One region of the Bradyrhizobium sp. JR4.1 genome, then DNA from elsewhere that is predicted to be linked to it. Evidence: riboswitches for the same ligand, from Rfam matches in the RefSeq annotation. Region 1 holds a riboswitch; the other holds the start of a gene.

Region 1 (9,994 bases):
GCGTCATGAGCGCTTCCGTGGTCAAGGGCTGGTGTCCCGGCGCGCTGCGCCCGATGCAATCCGGCGACGGGCTGGTGGTCCGCGTGCGTCCGTTCGGCGGCCGGCTCGAAGCTGCCCAGATCTCCGGACTGGCCCATCTCGCCGAACGCCATGGCAACGGCCTGATCGACGTGACCAGCCGCGCCAATCTCCAGATCAGGGGCGTCAACGAGACCAGCCACAGGCTGCTGCTCGACGGCCTTTCGCAACTGGCGCTGCTCGACCCGGATGCTGACACCGAATCCCGTCGCAACATCCTTGTGACGCCGTTCTGGCGTGCGGGGGACGCGACCCAATCGCTCGCCGCCGAGCTCGAGGAGGCGCTCGCTGACAGCAAGCTCGAACTTCCAACCAAGTTCGGCTTCGCCATCGATGACGGCACCTCACGCGTGCTTGCGGGCGATTCCGCCGACGTGCGGATCGAGCGCGATCGTTCCGGCGGCCTGCTGGTGCGGGCTGATGGCGACAAACTTGGCCGCTCCGTCGCGCGTGGCGAGGCCGTGACCACCGCGCTCGCATTCGCCGACTGGTTCGTGACCTCAGGCGGCGCCAGAGGGGGGCGAGGGCGGATGGCGGCGCATCTTTCAGCCGGTGCAATCTTGCCGGCGGCATTGCGCGGCGAGGCCGAGCCGGCGCCGATCATGGCCACGGCGCGTCCCGGCCTCTATGCGCAAGGTGCGATGGTCGGGGTCGCCTTCGGGCAGATGGCGCATGCGACGCTCAACCAGTTCGCCGGTTGCGGGCATGCGCTGCGCATGACGCCATGGCGGATGGTTTTGAGCGAAGGCAAGCGCGCCATGCCGAACGTGACCGGTCTTATCACCGAGGCCTACGATCCCGCACTGCGCGTCATCGCCTGCAGCGGCGCGCCACGCTGTCGCGAGGCGCATGCCGATACGCGTGGCCTTGCCGCGGCCCTGGCCCCGAACATCGGCGCGGCCGCACGGCTCCACGTCTCCGGCTGTGCCAAAGGCTGCGCCCATTCCGGTCCCGCCGCCATCACTCTGGTCGCGACCGGCGCCGGCTTCGACCTCGTGCGCGCCGGGTCGACACGCGATGAGCCCATCCTGCGTGGGCTGAACCGCGACGACATTGTCCGAGATCCCTCCATCCTGATGGGAGGGCACTGATGCCGCACTCGTACGAGACCGACGGCGCGGCGATCTACCGGCAATCCTTTGCGACCATCCGGGCTGAAGCCGATCTTGCGCGCTTCACGCCGGACGAGGAGCAGGTGGTGGTGCGGATGATCCATGCCGCCGGCATGGTCGGCCTCGAAGCGCATATCCGCTTCACATCAGGCATGGCGGTCGCGGCGCGCGCGGCCTTGCAGAAGGGCGCACCGATCCTGTGCGACGCGCGCATGGTCTCCGAAGGAATTACGCGCGCGCGGCTTCCCGCGGCCAACGCCGTCATCTGCACGCTGGGCGACGAGACCGTTCCCGCGCTCGCGCAGTCCATGCGCAACACTCGTTCGGCTGCTGCCCTGGAGCTATGGCGCCCACATCTCGACGGCGCGATCGTAGCGATCGGCAACGCGCCGACCGCGCTGTTTCACCTCCTCAACATGCTGGAGGACCGGGACTGCCCGCGGCCTGCGGCGATCATCGGCTGTCCCGTCGGCTTTGTCGGCGCGGCCGAATCCAAGGCTGCGCTGATGGCCGATCCGAAGGTCGCCGCGTTGACGGTCGAGGGCCGCCTCGGCGGTTCCGCGATCACGGTCGCCGCCGTGAACGCGCTGGCGAGCCGGAGCGAATAGCGATGGGACGCATCATCTGCTGCGGTCTCGGCCCCGGCGATCCCGATATGATGAGCGTGCGCGCCGATCGCACGGTGCGCGGCGCCAGGCATGTCGCCTATTTTCGCAAGAAGGGTCGGCCCGGCCAGGCGCGCCGCATCGTCGAGGGCATGTTGGCTACCGACGTCACCGAATATCCCATGGAATATCCTGTTACGACCGAGATCGCCTTCGACACGCCTGAATATGTCCAGCTGCTTGCCGGCTTCTACGACGAATGGTCGGAACGTCTGGCGCGGCTGGCGCGCGCAGTCGACTTGGTCGTGCTCTGCGAGGGCGATCCCTACTTCTACGGCTCTTTCATGCATCTGCACGCGCGCCTGCAGGGCCGCGTCAAGATCGAGGTGATCGCCGGCATTCCCGGCATGGTCGGCTGCTGGAATGGCGTGGGACAGCCGATCGCGCTCGGTGATGACGTGACGACGGTGCTCATGGGCACGCTCGCCGAGGCCGAGCTCGAACGCCGCATGCGCGATTCCGATGCGCTCGTGATCATGAAGACCGGGCGCAATCTCGCAAAGGTGCGCCGTGCGCTCGCGTCCGCCGGACGGCTGGACGACGCGTGGCTGGTCGAGCGCGGCACCATGCCGGGCGAACGCGTGGTGCGGCTCGCGGATATCGATGCTGCCGATTGTCCCTATTTCGCGATCGTGCTCGTGCACGGCAAGGGCCGGCATCCGGACGCCGCCGAATGACGGGCACGCTGACCATCGCGGGACTTGGGCCGGGCAGCGATGCGCTGGTGACGCCCGAAGTCTCCGCCGCGCTTGCCGCCGCGACCGACATTCTGGGCTACGCACCCTATGTCGCGCGTGTGCCGCCGCGACGGGGACTCAAGCTGCATCCCTCCGACAATCGCGAAGAATTACAGCGCGCGAGCGAGGCGTTGCGGCTCGCGGCCGAAGGCGGGCAAGTCGTCATCGTGTCCTCCGGCGACCCCGGTGTCTTCGCGATGGCCTCCGCCGTGTTCGAGGCGCTCGAACAGGCGCCGCAATGGCGGGAGCTGCCGATCCGTGTGCTGCCCGGCATCACCGCGATGCTGGCGGCCGCCGCGCGCGCCGGCGCGCCGCTCGGCCATGATTTCTGTGCGATCAATCTCTCCGACAATCTCAAGCCGTGGGCGGTGATCGAGAAGCGCCTGCGGCTCGCCGCGGAAGCCGATTTTGCCATTGCGATGTATAATCCGCGCTCGGCGAGCCGGCCGGAAGGATTTGGCCGTGCGCTCGCAGTGCTGAACGAGGCCGGCTGTGGCGAGCGCCTCGTGATCTTCGCGCGCGCGATCAGCGCCGCCGATGAAAGGATCGAGACCGTCAGGCTGAACGAAGCGACACCCGAAATGGCCGACATGCGCACGCTGGTGATCGTCGGCAACTCGCAGACACGCCGCGTCGGCCGCTGGGTCTATGCGCCGAGGCAGGTGCGATGACCGAGCCGCTGCATGATCTCGGCCACGCTCTCGACCCGCAATCGTTCCGGCAGTTGCGGTCGCGCGATCATGATCACGGGCAGGCCGAGCACCCGCGCAGCGTCGATCTTGGCGCGCGCGCCGTCGCCGCCCGAATTGCGGGCAACGATCCGGGTGATGCCTCGCGCCCGCATCATCTCCAGCTCGCCCTCAAGCGTGAACAGCCCGCGCGACACGATGACGTCCGCGGCAAAGGGGAGCGGCGCTTCGGGCGGATCGACGAATCTCAGCGTGTAGGCGTGCTGCGGCTTTGTCGCGAAAGGTGCGATGTGCTGGCGGCCGATGGCGAGGAACACATTTGCCGCCGCCTCCGGCAGTGCGGCGACCGCGGCGTTGACATCAAATATTTCGATCCAGTCGTCGCCGGGCGCTTTGGTCCAGGGCGCACGTTCGAGAGCGATCAGCGGCGTGCCAGTTTCCGCGCATGCCGCGACCGCATTGCGGCTCATCTCGGCGGCAAAGGGATGCGTCGCATCGACCACATGCGTGATGTCTTCGCGTCGGATGTAATCGGCAAGACCGCTGACGCCACCAAAACCGCCGATGCGGGTCGGCAGCGGCTGACCGGCGGGCGCACGTGTGCGGCCGCCGTAGGAATACACGGCGTCGATGCCGGCGCGCGCGATCTCCGTCGCGAGCAGGCTCGCGTCGGCCGTTCCGCCCAAAATGAGGGCGCGTGTCATGGCTGATCCCTGGCTGACCATCATCGGTATCGGCGAAGATGGCCTTGCCGGGCTGTCCGAAGCAAGCCGAAAGGCGCTCGATGATGCTGAAACTGTCTTTGGCGGTGAACGGCATCTTGCACTGGCCGGTGTAACCGGGTGCGGCCGTCCATGGCCGGTGCCATTCGATGCAGATGTCGTGCTGAGCTGCCGCGGCCGTCCGACTGCGGTGCTCGCCTCCGGCGATCCGTTCTGGTTTGGCGCCGGCGCGAGCCTTGCCGAGAAGCTCCATGGCGACGAATGGATCGCGCATCCGGCTCCCTCGACATTCTCGCTCGCCGCCGCGCGACTAGGCTGGCGCCTTGAAGCGATTGCCTGTCTTGGTCTCCATGCCGCGCCATTCGAGCGCCTCGTGCCACATCTGGCGCACGGTGCACGCATCATTTGCCTCGTGCGCGACGCGAAGGCGGCCGGCGATCTCGCGAAATGGCTGACGGCGCGCGGATGGGGTGCCTCGGCATTCTGGACGCTCACCGCGCTTGGCGGGCCGCGCGAAAGTATCGACGCGCATCGCGCCGATAGCTTCGCAGACCGTCTTGCCGGAACTCTGGTCGCGGTGGCCGTGGAGGCGAGAGGAGCGCAGGGCCTTCCCCGCAGCTCGGGACTATCGGACGAACTCTTCGTCCATGACGGCCAGATCACTAAGCGTCCGGTCCGTGCGCTTGCGCTCTCGGCGCTGGCGCCGCGTCCCGGTGAACGGCTGTGGGACATTGGTGCTGGCTCCGGCTCGATCTCGGTCGAGTGGGCGCTGAGCGGCGGGACGGCGATCGCCGTCGAGGCGCGCGAGGATCGCGCCGCGAACATTCGCAACAACGCAGCGGCGTTCGGGTTGGCGCATCGGATCACAGTCATCGCGGGAAAGGCGCCTGAAGCCCTTGCTGCGCTGGACGGGCCTGACGCCGTGTTTATCGGCGGCGGGCTCGACATCGCGATGTTCGACGCCGTCTGGTCGCGGCTCGCATCCGGAACGCGATTGGTTGCCCATGCAGTGACGCTGGAGACGGAAGCGCTGCTGGGTGAGCTGCACCAGCGCCACGGCGGCGACTTGATCCGGGTCGAGCTTGCGCATGCCACTCCGCTCGGCCGCTACCGGTCCTGGGAGGCGGTGCGGCCCGTGGTGCAATGGAGTGCGGTCCGATGAAGGTCGCCGGGCTCGGATTCAAAAAGGATGTCACGCTGGCCTCGCTGCATGAGGCGCTTCTGGCGGCCGGCGGTCCCGAGGGCCTCGCAGCATTGGCAACGGTCAGCGACAGGGCCGACGCGGAGGTGTTGAAGCAGCTCGCGCGCGAATGCGGCGTGCCGATCAAGGCGGTCGCCGCCGAAATGCTGGCCGGCATCGACACGCCGACCCAATCAAAACTCGTTGCCGAAAAATTCGGGACGGGATCGGTCGCCGAAGCGGCGGCTCTCGCGGTGGCTGGACCTCGCGCGCGATTGATTGCGACGCGGGTGGTCTCGCAGGATCGCACCGCGACCGCGGCGATCGCGGAGGGAGACGGCGCATGACGGTGCATTTCATCGGGGCAGGGCCGGGCGCCCCTGACTTGCTGACATTGCGCGGCCGCGACCTGATCGCCGTCTGTCCGGTTTGCCTCTATGCCGGCTCGCTGGTGCCCGAAGGCGTGCTGGCGCATTGCCCGCCCGGTGCGCGGATCGTCAACACCGCGCCGCTGTCGCTCGAGGAGATCGTCGCGGAGATCGCCGCCGCACATGCTGATGGCAAGGACGTTGCGCGGCTGCATTCCGGTGATCTCTCGATCTGGTCGGCGATGGGTGAGCAGCTTCGCCGCCTGCGCACGCTCGACATTCCCTACACGGTGACGCCTGGTGTTCCCTCCTTCTCGGCCGCCGCGGCTGCGCTGGAGGCCGAGCTGACGCTGCCCGGCCTTGCCCAGACGGTGATTTTGACGCGCACGCCGGGCCGCGCCAGCGCGATGCCGGAAGGCGAGAACCTCGCCGCCTTCGCCGCCACCGGCGCGGTGCTCGCCATCCATCTGTCGATCCATCTGCTCGACAAGGTCGTCGCCGAGCTGACGCCGCATTACGGCGCGGATTGCCCGGTCGCGATTGTCTGGCGTGCGAGCTGGCCCGACCAGCGCATCGTCCGCGCCACGCTCGCAACACTCGACGCTGCTGTCGGCAGCGAGATGGAGCGCACCGCATTGATCCTGGTGGGCAAGACGCTGGGCTCGGCGGATTTCTCCGAGAGCCGTCTCTATGCCGCCGATTACGACCGCCGCTACCGGCCGGTCGGCGCCGAGCCGCGCTTTCCGGAGGTGTCGTGATGGCAGCAGGGCTCGTCATCTCCGCCCCGGCCTCCGGCGTCGGCAAGACGACGCTGACGCTGGCGCTCGCCCGCGCCTGGCGCAACAGCGGATTGCGGGTGCAGTGCTTCAAGAGCGGCCCCGATTACATCGATCCCGCGTTTCATGCAGCCGCTACGGGACGCGCCTCGGTCAACGTCGACAGCTGGGCGATGGATCGCGGGACAATCTCGCATCTCGTCAGCCGCGGCATTGACGCCGATGTCGTGCTGGCCGAAGGCTCGATGGGTCTGTTCGACGGCGTCGCCGCGCGCGGCGTCTGCGGCACCGGAGCGACCGCCGACATTGCAGAGATGCTGGACTGGCCGGTGCTGCTGGTGATCGATCCCTCGGGACAGGCACAGACGGCGGCGGCGATCGCCGCAGGCCTTCGCGATTACCGCGCGGGTGTTCGCCTCGCAGGCGTCGTGCTCAATCGCGTTGCGAGTCCACGCCACGAAGCCCTCGTGCGCCGTGCGCTGCTGGATGTCGGCATCGCCGTGTTCGGTGCGCTGCCGCGACACGCCGAGATCAGCCTGCCGAAGCGACATCTCGGGCTGGTGCAGGCCGAGGAGCAGGCGGAAATCGGCAAGCTGATCGACGAGGCTGCGCGCTTTGTCGCCGAGCATGTCGATCTCGACGCAGTGCTGCGTTCGGCCGCCACCTGGTCCCCGCAACCTGCCGCGAGCGGCGTCAACGTGACGCCGCCCGGTCAGCGCATTGCGTTGGCCCGTGACGCCGCGTTCTCCTTCGTCTATCCGCATATGCTGGAAGCGTGGCGCGCGGCGGGTGCGGAGATATCGACATTCTCGCCGCTGGCTGATGAGGACCCTGATCCGGGCGCCGATGTGTGCTGGCTGCCGGGCGGCTATCCCGAGCTGCACGCCGGCAAGATCGCGGCCAATGCGCGCTTCCGCAGCGGATTGCGCGCATTCGCCGAAACGCGCCCGGTGCACGGGGAGTGCGGAGGCTATATGGTGCTGGGCACCGCTTTGACCGACGCCGACGGCATCAGCCACGAGATGACGGGCCTGCTCGGCCTGGAAACAAGCTTTGCCAAGCGCCGCATGCATCTGGGCTATCGCCTCGCCGAGCTCACAGCGCCGATGCCGGGGCATCGGGCGGGTGCACGCCTGCGTGGCCATGAATTCCACTATTCGACGATCCTCGCGCAGCCCGACACGCCGCTGGCGGTCGTGCACGACGCGACAGGCGCCGTCATCGCCGAGACCGGCTCGCGCCGGGGACAAGCCACCGGCGCGTTCTTCCATCTGATCGCGGAGGACCGGTGAGCGGTTTTGTCTCCTTCGTCTCCGCCGGCCCCGGCGATCCCGAGCTCCTCACGCTCAAGGGAGCCGCGCGCCTGCGCGAGGCCGACGTCGTGCTCTATGACGATCTTGCTTCGGGCGCGATCCTCGATCTGGCCCGGCCCGGCGCCAATCTCGTCGCGGTGGGGAAGCGGGCGGGACGGCCCTCGACCAAGCAGCACCATGTCAACCGCTTGCTGGTCGACTATGCCGTAACGGGCGCGCGCGTGGTGCGGTTGAAGTCGGGCGATGCTGGCATCTTTGGCCGGCTCGAGGAGGAGCTCGAGACGCTGCGCGAAGCGGGCATCGGCTTCGAGATCATTCCCGGCGTCACCTCGGCCTGTGTCGCCGCCGCGCAAGCCGGCATTCCGCTGACCCGGCGTCACACCTCCCGCCGCGTGCAGTTCGTGACCGGGGCGGACGTCACCGGCGAGCTGCCGCCAGATCTCAATTGGGTGGCGCTGGCCGATCCGGAGGCGACGACCGTGGTCTATATGGGCCGGCGGACGTTCCCGGCGCTTGTCGTCAAATTGATCGAGCACGGCCTCTCCCCAACCACTCCGGCGGTGTTTGCCGAATCGCTCGGCCGTCCCGATGAGCGGTTGGTCCGCACCACCATTTCGGAACTTGCCGAGCAACTTGCGCGGGGCGGGGCGGCCTCGACGGCGGCCGTGATCCTGTTCGGCGCGCTGGCGGGGGATTATCCGTCATGACCGCCTCGTCCGCCCTTCGCCCCTTGACGCCCGGCCGGCGAAAGGGGCACACAGGAGAGGCATGGTGCTCGACGCGGCGCAAAGCGCCGGAGCATAATCGGGAATGGGGATGGGCGGACCCAGTTGCGGCGCTCAAAACCCCAGCCGCCCCCGCGACTGTAAGCGGTGAGGGACTTCGATCAGCCACTGGGCCGCAAGGCCCGGGAAGGCCGGAGACTCCCAGTGAACCGCGAGCCAGGAGACCGGCCGTGCACGTTTTGAGGCCAAGGCCGTCGGGTGTGACGGCAAGAAGGATCTGAGCCATGCATATCGAACCCGGACTAGTCTCGGACGCCAAGCTCGTGCTGAGTTACGCAACCGGCATCGCCGTCGGCGGTGTTGCCTTGAAGCTCGCGGTCGAGACCGTGCGCGAGCAGGGCATCACGTCGTTCGCGGCGCGGACGCTCGCCACCACGGGACTCGTGTTTATCTTCTTCGAGATCCTGCCGCACTTCCCCGTCGGCGTCTCCGAGGTGCACTTCATCCTCGGCTCGACCTTGTTCCTGCTGTTTGGCGCTGCGCCTGCGGCCTTCGGCCTCGCGTTCGGCCTGCTGTTCCAGGGCATCTTCTTCGAGCCGCCCGACCTGCCGCAATATGGCATGAACGTCACCACGCTGCTGGTGCCGCTGTTCGGGATCCAGGCGATCGCCACGCGGATCATTGCGCGCAACACGGCCTATGTCGATCTGAAGTATCGCCAGGCGCTGGCGCTTTCGACGACCTATCAGGCGGGCGTCATCGCCTGGGTGGCGTTCTGGGCGGTCTATGGCGCCGGTTTTGGCGCGACCAACCTCGTCAACATCGCGACCTTCGCGGCGTCCTATGCGCTGGTCATCGTGATCGAGCCGCTCGCCGATCTCGGCGTGCTGGCGCTGGCGAAGTCGTTGCGCGGCGTCACCGCGCCCGGCCTCGTCACCCCGCGTTTGCACAACGCGGCTTAAGTGACAAGCGAACGGGCGGCCGTCATGGCCGCCCTTCGCAGGCACGATGCTCACGCTCTCCCTGATAGGCATCGGTTGCGGCGATCCCGAGCAGCTCACGCGCGCCGCGATTACTGCCATCAACGCGGCTGATCTCGTCCTGATCCCGCGCAAGGGGACGGCCAAGTCCGATCTCGCCGATCTCAGGCGGACGATCTGCGCCGATGTGCTCGCCAGCGACACGACGCGCATTGCCGAGTTCGATCTGCCCGTCCGCGACGCCGCTGAAGCGGACTATCGCAAGGGCGTGGACGATTGGCACGATGCCGTGGCCGCTGCCTGGTCGCAGACGATCGCAGATCATCTCGAAGGCGAGGGCAATGTCGCAATATTGATCTGGGGCGATCCCTCGCTTTATGATTCCTCGCTGCGCATCGCGCGGCGGCTCGATCCCTTGCCTGACATCAGGGTCGTTCCCGGCATCACCTCGATCCAGGCGCTGTGCGCGGCGCATGCGCTGCCGCTCAACGATATCGGCGAGCCATTTCTGGTCACGACCGGCCGTCGCTTGCGCGATGGCGGCTGGCCGCAAGGTGTCGATACAGTGGTGGTGATGCTCGACGGCGGCACGGCGTTCCAGTCGCTTGATCCGGAAGGCCTGCACATCTGGTGGGGCGCCTATCTCGGC
Region 2 (9,994 bases), on a different contig from region 1:
AGGCCTATTTCCCATTCGGCGCGATGAAAAAGCCGGACCCAAGGGTGCTTCCGGACGCCGACGGGGCCGGTTCGCGGTCACCAAGGCGGCCGCCGACGAATATGTCTTCCGCGCGGCGCCGTTGCGGAACGTCGCCTTGCGAGCCCCTTACTTCCATTCGGGTCAGGTTTGGAATCTGAAGCAAGCTGTTGCCTGATGAGTGAATTCCAGCTCGGCGCCAAGCTTAGCGATGAGGAAGAGAACGATATCGTAGCGTTTCTAAATTCGCTGACCCGGCGGCTGCCTAAGATCGAGTATCCGATACCACCCACGCGTACGAACACCACACCAGAGCCTTCTATAGACAAATAGGTTAACGCACCGGCCCCATGCGTTGGCTCCAGATGCGGTGCAACGACCCTGACCGATCTCGTGCACTAAAAAAACGCCCGGCCTCCTCGGGAGGCCGGGCGAAAGTCACGCCGGAGCGAGCTGCTTTATGAATCGCACCAGCTTTCGTCGGTAGGGAGGACTACCGGCGATCGATTTACGGCGAGGGCATTCGCCGTCAAACAACGAGGAGCGGAGATCGCTCCGCGCGAAATCTGGAGCCTCTTGCCTTCCACTCCTGTGGGAAATCTCAGGACTTGACCACCACTCGCCCGCTGTCCGGTTGGCAAGGCAGTGCCTTGCTCAAGCTGGGATCCTTCGCGCAACCGGTTTCGGTGCCGTGCCCTGAAACTCAAGCCGCCGTTTGCTTGGCGCAGCAGCATCCCCAAGCACCAACAGCGCTCGATTATCTTTCCCGAGCATCGTGCCAAAGCGCCAATTTTCGTATGACATTCCGTAAGGGCGGTAAAATTGATTGTTATGATGGCACACATCCACGCGATGGATAAATGAAACAGTCGGGCTGCGGTTCGCGTACAGCGTTAATGACTATGGAATATGTCACCTGATCGGCACGAAAGTTCCTTGATCTTCTGAACTGAGAACGCCAGCTACGTCTTCACATTGGGATCGAGATCGGTCTCTAGCTCAATGTCGATCGGAACATGAAGCAGCGAGCAGGAGGGAGCAACCTGAACACGGTCCCTACCCAGGTTTTGGACCAGAGGGGCAAGTTGGCGGAGCAGCGGCGGAAGATTGGAGCGCCACACGTTGCGACCATCGACGACGCCTAGCGAGACCACGAGATCTCTAGGAGCTGTGGCGACAATTGTGTCCAACTGGTCGGGCGCCCGAACCAGGTCCACATCAAGCCCGGCAACGGGCAAGGCCAAGGTTGTTTCAAGATTGTCGCCGATAGCCCCGAAATAAGTGGCCAGCATGATTTTAAGCGCCGGCACGGCCTTTGCGAAATGAGCATAGGCCCGGCGGACAGCCGCCCGAGATGCCTCATCCAGGTCCATCACTAGGGATTGCTCATCGAGCTGAACCCATTCAGCACCGCGCGAGGCTAGTTCGCGGAGAACATCGACATAGACTGGGAAGAGTCGATCAAGCAACGACAACGGATTGAATGCTGGATTTGAGCTTTTGCCGAGCTTCAGGAAAGTGACTGGGCCAACCAGGACGGGGCGCGTCTGCTAGCCGAGACTTTTTGCCTCCTCATACTCCTCGATCGGCTTTCGGGAGGAATACTTAAAGATTTGATCCTGGTGAAATTCCGGCACCATGTAGTGGTAGTTGGTATCGAACCACTTCGTCATCTCCTGCGCGGCTACGCCAGGCCCATGCTGAGCGTGACCACCGTCCTGAGCGCCACGTGCCATGGTCTTGAGCGACACAGGACAGTCGGTCCAGCCGTATACGTCGGGAATGGCACCGACCATTACGCTAGTATCGAGCACATGGTCGTAGAGCGAGAAGTGATTTGAAGGAATGACGGTCGCGCCGCGGGATTTCTGCCGTGCCAATTCGCGGCACGAAGTCCACTTCCCGCCTCGAGGAACTCGGCTGCGCTGGACTTTCCCGCCCAGTAGCTCTCGAGCGCGAACTTGAGCTCGCGTCGTGGGCCGATGCGTGACGTCCCCAGTGTGGCAACGGGAAGCGACCGAATAGACATAACTTAGACCCCATGATTGGGGGCAAAGGCCATGTCGGACGCGTGCAGCGAATGTCGCGTGAACGACAGCTGCTAGGCGCACCACCGGGACACCCCGCCCGTGGACGATATCTTGTCGAGGCAGGTCTCCTGGCTCGCGGGTCGTCGCTGCTGTCCGGCCTTCCCGAAGCCGCATGGCTTCAGTGACTTCGTTGGACAGCGGCTCGCCGTTCACAGTTGCGGGGACAGCGCTGGGATTACACCGGCTTCCCTCTTAGCTCCGGATCAAACGAAATCCGGAGACCACGACTTCCGGCATTATGCGGACGGGGATCGATGCGCCAACCTACCGAGCCTGGCTGCGATGTTGCCCAAGTCATTGCGAGCCGTACTAGGTAGGCTATGACAATCTGAGGCGAAATCGAGCGATGAAGGTTTCTCGACACGGGGCTGGCTATGCTGCCTTAGACGGGACACAGGTGTCAGGCACCGGACAGACGACCGCGCATTGCGGCGTGTCGCAATGGCCCTCGCACTCCGTACACTTCTTGGCGTCGATAACGTAAATGTCACGCTTGAGGCTGATCGCCGCGTTGGGACACTCGAACTCACATGCACCACAAACCGTACATTGCGAAGCGACGATCTTGTAAGCCATACCTTCCGACTCCTTTGGGCGAACGATGCGATTCGCGATCCCCTTCAAGGGCCGTGCCAAACAGACGCGTTCAATGCTGGGCAATTCGCGCAATTGTGCTGCCCGGGTCTGAGACCATGTTACATCTGCGACAGCAACAGGCCGTCTCAATTTCGAGCTATACGAGCCCTCGGACCCTGCACGAGAGCCAGTCGCGACTCAACCAGTGCGCGCTTCCAGGTTTGTCTGTCACGGCAGCGCGGGACCAACCGAGGCTCGACGATTCCGAACCGGCGGCGCGACTAAAAGCCGCGAGCCAACGCGTCTACGCCGGATCTCGGCAGACCTTCGGTCACACGCCCTGACCGGAGGTTTTTTGCAAACCTCGCTGATGGCTGCAACGTTATCTCCGCGGAACTGGCTGAGACTGGCCAAAAACAGTCTGTGCTACAAAACGCTCCGCGTCGGCGCTTCGGAGAGAAATGAAGTTGCGCTGGGAGGAGCGACACTGGCTTTGCAAAGTGACCGCCTATCAGCACGCCTGGTACAGTAGGCGCAGCAGTGCGGACGAGCGCTGGTCCGCTTTGCCTGGCCGTGCTTAGCCACCTGTCGTGCAACTATTTTGGACGAAGTGGAGGAGGGCTGAAGGATGATTGTGCAAATTGCTTCAGCGGCATGGCCTTTCCGAACAGATGGCCCTGCGCAAGGTCGAAGCCGAGTTCGGTCACAGCAATCAGGTCGGCCTCGCTCTCCACACCTTCGGCGACAGTGCGCACACTGTACTCTTTGGCTAGATCAACGATATGGCGGCACACCGTTCGCTTCAGGGCCCCATTTCCGCAACCAGAGATGAACTTCCGGTCTACTTTCAACTTCATGAACGGGAATTTCTCCACCCCCATGAGCTGCGGCCAATTGGTGCCAACATTGTCGATTGCAAGGCCAATGTTGTGAAAGCGAACCTCACGCGCGACCTCGATCAGGAGATCTAGGTTCTGGATGGCCTCCTTGCTCGCGATTTCAATCGTCAAGCCGCCGAAATCCGGGTGCGACGGCATGCGCTGACAGAGATCACGTACCCCCTGCGGGTCAATCAGGAATGCGGCCGGGAGATTGATGGAGAGATCGATCGAAGTTTGGTGCTCCAGAAGATAGTGCCAATCCCTGATGGCGCGGTCGATCACGAACTGCGACAACTCCCTAAAATGCGGATCGTGAGGCTCCGGGATGAAATAGGCTGGTGGAACAACGCCCCAGGTCGGGTGCCGCATTCGCACAAGCGCCTCGGCGCCGCGGCGGCTGAGGGTACACGCGTCAAACTTCGGCTCATACCAGAGCTCAAGCCAGCCAGCGTGTAAGGCTTCTCCGACATGGACCGCCGGACGGGGCGCCGGCTCTCTGGGCAAGAGCATGGCGACCCGATCGCGCAACGTCTCAGCTGCAAACGGCGTCCTCAGCGGCGGCAGCATAGCAAGTCCATATTCGCCCCCCACCTGCTGCACTGCCGTCATGACGATCGACTCGCGGGCGCCGAACGCCAGCACTTTGCCCGCAAATTCTTCGCGTACGAGTATCTCGAGCAATCGTCCAGGCTCGATGCGATCCGAGCCAATGCCGAGCAGGATCAGATCAGGGAACTCCGTGCAGAGTACGTGCGACAACTCGTCAGCAGTGCCGCATTCGCTGATAACAAACCCCATACCCTCCAGCACATCCCGAAGAAAGGCGCGCAGATGCCGCTTTCCGCCCGCCACGCACGCTCGCGGCCGCACCTTACGGTGCCCGAAGATTACAGGTTTTCGTCCGACAAGTTCGGCCTGCCCATGCCCCATCGCAACCACTCCCGTTCCGTGATGGTCCCTTAAACGAGGAGCGAAGGTCCAAACAAGCTGTGCTTGGCATTATCTCTCGATTCTTCGAGGTAAGCTTAAGATGGTGCACTAGCGTGCAAAATCTTTCGCGGTGTTGTTCACACGATTTTGTCGGCGCATGCGTATGATACCTGGCCGGCTTCGCGCAACTTTGTACGAGTGACGCACGCGGTTGTCGGGAATCTCACCTTCGGGTGCGCGGACCCGGTGCGCCCTATGTGCTGCGATCATCATGGTGCGAGATCTAATTGATGGACTCGCTTGTGAGTGACGATCGGCAATCACTCTTACGGCGACAACTTGCACTTTCTTCAGCTCTGCTGCTTATAGCGAGTGCGGAAGTCCCATTCTCTACCGAGCTTGATAGTTGCTCTCATTTGCGGTTTCTGTATCTTTCTGGCTATGAATTTCCTCAAGAGGGGCTAACGTTACGGGTGTTCGTGTTGGAGATGAAGCGCAAGGTCTGTCCCACGGGGCACGGCTTTGCACAAAAGGCGTGCCAGGAGCTGAGGACGCGATTGCAGAAGTGGTCGAAAAGCTCTTTCTGAACTAGGTGGCCCCGGACCGGAGTTCAGCCTTGAAGGCGCGAAGCAGGCGGCCTTGTGCCTGATTCAGGATCCCGAAGAGGGGTTCATTTTTGTCATCGAGCAACAAGCCACCGGGCAGATTGTAGGGGTCGCCACCATCTCGGCCGTACAGGCCGTGAGAGTTAGCCGGAGCCTACGGCGTGCTTCAGGATTCATGGATTTGTCGCGACTTCCGAAGCTCTCGCCACGGTCGGCGTTTGCTCGAGGCGGTACATTCGGAGGCGAAGTGCCGAGGCTGGCAGATGATTGAGGTTGCGTTGCCTCCGGATAGCTATCCGGGCTTAGAACGGGTGCGCCGTTTCGGGGATATCGGGTTGGAGGGTTGCGCTCATTGCGGTGGCCTAGCAACGGCCGGATCGTGCCGCACTGCGGATCGAGTTCCATGAGGCCTTCATGTAGTCCGCCACCGGCAGCCGGCCATCCGGTGCGATCTTCAAACCGTTCGGCCAGCCGTCATATTCGATGATCAGAGACCAGGCGCCGTCTGGTGAAATCCGGTAAATGCGGCCGAAGGGGTATCGACGACGTAGAGATTTCCGGACTTGTCGAACGACGGCCCCTCGATGAAACCATCCACTAGATGACCCCCGCGGTTGGCATCAGCCCAGTCCCAGGAAACATCCGGGCGACGAAATTGCGCCGGCATCGAGGAGAACTCGCGAGGCTCGACCAGCTGAGGCGGCTTGTCCAGATACATCATGACGCGCCTCCCAATGTGCGGCGCGGCTGGCCCTCATATTTGTAGCCGAACTGCTTGGGCATCGGTCCCTTGTTGCGATCCTTGCGCCCGGTCTGCTCCCACGCATGCGCAAGGATTCCAACCGCACGCGACAGGCAGAAGACCCCGCGCGCCAGCGCAGGCGCAAAGCCCAGCTCGCCGTAAATGACCGCGGTGGCGCCATCAATGTTCATCGGAATGAGTTTGCCCTTGCGCTGCTGCATCGCGCGCTCGATCGCGCGGGCGGCCCTGGCATAATCGCCGCTGACGCTGCCCTCGTCGGCAGCGGCATCCACCAGCGCCAATAGCGGTGCTGCGCGCGGGTCGACCGGATGAAACCGGTGGCCGAAACCGGGCAGATATTTGCCGCGTCTTGCGGTGAAATGGTCGATCGCGGCGGAAGCGGCCTCGCCGATCTCCAGCCCATCGCGCCGTCGCAACACATCTTCGTACAGTTCGATTGCCTGCTCTCCTGCTCCGCCATGTACGTCATCGAGCGTATTGATTGCGGAGGCGATTGCACCGTTCAGGGGCAGGCCGCAGCTCACCGCCATTTGCGCGATCGCGATGGAGGGCGCGTGCGGACCATGGTCGATGGACGCGACCAGCGCAGCTTGTAGCAAATGCTCCTGCGCGGGCGTCGGCAGATCGCCGCGCAACATCAGCCAAATCATGGCGGGAAAGGAAATCCGGCCGATTAACTGTTCGATCGGATAGCCCCGATAGGCGATGCGACCGGGCACGATATCGCAGATCGAGGTTCGCCACCAATGGGCGGCTTGCTGTCGCAATTCTTGTTCGCTCATTTCCGGCTCCATCCATTCAACCTGCCGATCGCCAACCGCTACAAGCCGTTGGGCGTCATGATGCCGTTCCGTTCGTGGCCACGCGAGCTGCCGGAAGATCGGTCTCGCCCTGATGTGGCGTGCCGACCGCGCGGCTCGACACCAGCCTCTCAACATCTGCATGCGAATAGCCGAGCCGCTTCAGCCATTTCTCAGTGTCGGCGCCGAGTGCTGGAGCTGGTGAAGGCACCGGAAACTCCTCATTCAGCCGGAAGCCTGGCCGCGTGATTCGTAACGGCCGCGCACCAGCCTCTTCCGGCACCAGCGCCTCGACGAACCGGCGATCGAGCAACTGTGGCTGCTGCAAAACTTGCGAGACCGTCAGCACGCAGCCTGCGGGAACACCAGCCAAATTCATTTGGGACTCCCATTTATCAGCAGGCTTGCAGCTCAGTGCCTTGTTCAACTCCGCGTTCAGCGCTGCGCGATTGACCTTGCGCATCTCGCGCCCTGCGAAGCGTGGGTCCGTCTTCAGGTCCGGTCGGCCGATCAGGTCACATAGCGCTTCGTATTGCTTCTGCTCGTTGGCGGAAATATTCAGCGGGCCTGTTGCCGTGCGGAACGTGCCGGACGGAGCCGCCGTGAAGTTCTCGTTGCCCATAGGCTGCGGCTCGACGCCGGCGTTCAGGTGGTTGGAGACAACCCATCCCATCGCTGCAACCGTGGCCTCGAGCAGGGACACGTCGATGAAGCGACCTCGGCCGCTGTGCCGCTGTTCGACCAGAGCCGCGGCGATGGCAAACGCAGCTGTCAGTCCCGCGATGGTGTCCGAGATCGGAAAGCCGGTGCGCAGCGGAGCCGAAGCTGTATCGCCGGTGACGCTCATGGCTCCGGAGAGACCCTGGACGATCTGGTCATAGGCCGGACGGGCGGACCACGGCCCGCTCTGCCCGAAACCGGAGATCGCGCAGTAAATAAGACGCGGATTCTGCCTGCTGAGCACATCTACGCCCAGGCCAAGCCGTTCCATCACTTTCGGCCGGAAGCTTTCGAGCACCACGTCGGCTTCCTTGACGAGCCGCAAGAACACCTCGCGGCCCGAATCTGACTTCAAGTCCAACGCCACGGATTGCTTGCCGGCGTTCACGGCGACGAATGAAAGTCCCTGCAGGCGCTCTGACCTTTGCGGATCGGCTCCGAGTCGCCGCGCCAGGTCGCCGCCGTTCGGATTTTCGACTTTGATCACCTCCGCGCCAAGGCGCGCGAGGTGGTAACCGCAGAACGGCCCGGCCAGCACGTTGGACAGGTCGAGGACGCGGAAGCCGGTTAGCGGCAGAGACATCTGAAGAAGCCTTCCTCTTAAATGATCCGATCGCGAGGGGCCGGGTCTGTGTGCGGCTATTTCAGCTGCTGCGCGGCCTGTTCGGCGAAGCGATTGGTGAAGGTCTTGCTCAGGTCGATCTTTGCGGCAGCGATTTTTGGATCGAAGTCGCTCAGAACAGCCAATGGGACCTTGGCCGCCTCGATGTCCATCTGCCCGGTTGGCGAGAACAGCGCTTTCGACGCGCTCATGATTTGGATATTCACGTCGCGATTGTCAGTCTTGTAACCAGGGGGTATCGCATCGACGAGCTGCTCCGTCGACACGGAGTTGATCCAGCGGTGAGTTTTGAGCAAGGCGTTAACCAGGCGCTGAACCGTTTCCGGATTTTTGTCGATGAAGGACTGCTGCAGGTAGAGACACGCGGTCGGATAGATTCCGCCGAAGGCCTGTTTTGAGCCTTCGACCGTGCGCGCGTCGAACAGCGGTATCGCCCCGTTCTTGCGCGCGAGAAGCGTTGCGATAGGGTCGAAGTAGACGAGCGCGTCGATGTTCTTGGCCTCAAGCGTCACCAAGCCCGGTGCGCCGCTGCCGGCCGCGATGATATTCACATCGCGCGGGCCCAATCCTGATTTCTTGATGTAGGAGCGCGCCATGGTGTCGGTCGATGATCCCGCCGCCGTGATCCCGAGCTTAAGACCCTTCAGGTCGGCGCCGGTCTTGACCTTATCGGCTAGCTCAGTGCGGACACCGAGCAACACACCTGGAATGTCATTGAGCAGGAACACGCAGGAAATTTGCTTGCCCTGCGCTTGCATCTGAATGGTGTGATCGTAAAATCTGACAGTGCCGTCGACCGAGCCGCCGACCAACGCCTGCAACGCCTTTGAGCCACCGGCCTGGAAGTTCTCGACGGTCACGTCGAGGCCCTCGTCTTTGAAGGCGCCGAGCTTCACACCAAGTTCGAGAGGCATATAGTTGAGGATCTGTGACCCCACGGCGATCTTCAACTTTGTTTTCTCGGGCTCGGCGGCATTCGCGGACATGACCGAGAAAGCGGCCACCATGACCAGCATCAGGCGTGTGAAAACGTGCATGCGAACCTCCGTGACTATCGGGACAGCGTTAGCATCAGCCTTCGTGGGCAGGCGCTGGCCTGCCAGACCATGAGCCGCTTTTCCGCGCGGTCGACGATAGCATCGAGGACAACGACGAAGGCGGAGAGAACGATAATTCCTGCATCACCCCGGCGGCATCGAGGACGCCCTCGGCCTGCGCAATCAAGTGCCCCAATCCCGCGGACGAGCCGAGATACTCCGCAACCACCGCGCCCAGAACGGCCATGCCGACGGATACCCGCAGGCTGGACAGAATCCAGGTTGTGGCGGACGGCAGGTAGATGTGGCGCAGCAGAGAGGACTTCGATGCACGCAAGCGGGCATTGGCCAGCACGACCGGATTGACCTCGCGGACTCCTTGGAACGTGTTGAAGAATGCGACGAACAGAACCGGCGTCACGCCGAGCGCGACCTTGGAGGTGAGCCCCAATCCGAACCAGATGACAAAAATGGGTCCCAGCAAGATGCGTGGGATGGCATTGAACATCTTGATAAAGGGCTGAACGACTTCGGCCGCAAATTGGCTTAAGCCCAGCCAAATACCAAGCACGGTGCCGATTCCGATACCGGCGAGGAACGACAGGACCGTCTCCAACAGCGTTATGCCAACATCGGTCCAAAAGTCCGCCGTCGATATCCACTCGCCTATTCTCGCGACAAGCGTCGACGGGGCCGGAAAGAAGAAAGGATCGATCAGCCCGCCCCTCACACCCAGTTCCCATATCAGGATCACACCGAGGAAGATGGCGAACTGCGTGAGAGCGACCTTACCCCTGCGTCGCATAGCTTTTCTCCACTTCGGCGCCGAGCAGCAACCAGATTTCACGATAAAGAGCGACGAATTCGTCGGTGGTCTGGAGCGCCGAGACATCGCGTGGACGTGGCAGCGTGATCCTGACATCGCCAACCATGCGGCTGGCGGGACCCGCGG

The links. A riboswitch is a leader RNA that binds a small molecule or an ion and turns the genes downstream of it on or off. The one in region 1 is predicted to bind cobalamin.
Region 2: another riboswitch for cobalamin. It lies ahead of ABIB90_RS35770 (5-methyltetrahydropteroyltriglutamate--homocysteine S-methyltransferase); the one in region 1 lies ahead of ABIB90_RS20625 (energy-coupling factor ABC transporter permease).

What each region holds. Positions count from the first base shown of each region.
Region 1 is NZ_JBEPRY010000010.1:60,364-70,357, reverse strand. Features, by position in the region: gene cobN (cobaltochelatase subunit CobN) at 1-9, shown strand, start outside; gene cobG (precorrin-3B synthase) at 6-1,169, shown strand; gene ABIB90_RS20670 (precorrin-8X methylmutase) at 1,169-1,798, shown strand; gene ABIB90_RS20665 (precorrin-2 C(20)-methyltransferase) at 1,801-2,532, shown strand; gene cobJ (precorrin-3B C(17)-methyltransferase) at 2,529-3,263, shown strand; gene ABIB90_RS20655 (cobalt-precorrin-6A reductase) at 3,239-3,985, opposite strand; gene ABIB90_RS20650 (bifunctional cobalt-precorrin-7 (C(5))-methyltransferase/cobalt-precorrin-6B (C(15))-methyltransferase) at 3,984-5,165, shown strand; gene ABIB90_RS20645 (cobalamin biosynthesis protein) at 5,162-5,530, shown strand; gene cobM (precorrin-4 C(11)-methyltransferase) at 5,527-6,309, shown strand; gene ABIB90_RS20635 (cobyrinic acid a,c-diamide synthase CobB) at 6,309-7,619, shown strand; gene cobA (uroporphyrinogen-III C-methyltransferase) at 7,616-8,347, shown strand; cobalamin riboswitch at 8,393-8,612, shown strand; gene ABIB90_RS20625 (energy-coupling factor ABC transporter permease) at 8,650-9,327, shown strand; gene cobF (precorrin-6A synthase (deacetylating)) at 9,374-9,994, shown strand, end outside.
Region 2 is NZ_JBEPRY010000029.1:59,010-69,003, forward strand. Features, by position in the region: partial or broken gene ABIB90_RS35765 (cytochrome-c peroxidase) at 1-351, shown strand, start outside; partial or broken gene ABIB90_RS35770 (5-methyltetrahydropteroyltriglutamate--homocysteine S-methyltransferase) at 984-2,047, opposite strand; cobalamin riboswitch at 2,150-2,349, opposite strand; gene ABIB90_RS35775 (4Fe-4S binding protein) at 2,481-2,684, opposite strand; gene ABIB90_RS35780 (EAL domain-containing response regulator) at 3,281-4,495, opposite strand; gene ABIB90_RS35790 (hypothetical protein) at 5,588-5,821, opposite strand; gene ABIB90_RS35795 (citryl-CoA lyase) at 5,818-6,645, opposite strand; gene ABIB90_RS35800 (CaiB/BaiF CoA transferase family protein) at 6,701-7,966, opposite strand; gene ABIB90_RS35805 (ABC transporter substrate-binding protein) at 8,023-9,042, opposite strand; partial or broken gene ABIB90_RS35810 (ABC transporter permease) at 9,057-9,847, opposite strand; gene ABIB90_RS35815 (ABC transporter ATP-binding protein) at 9,831-9,994, opposite strand, start outside.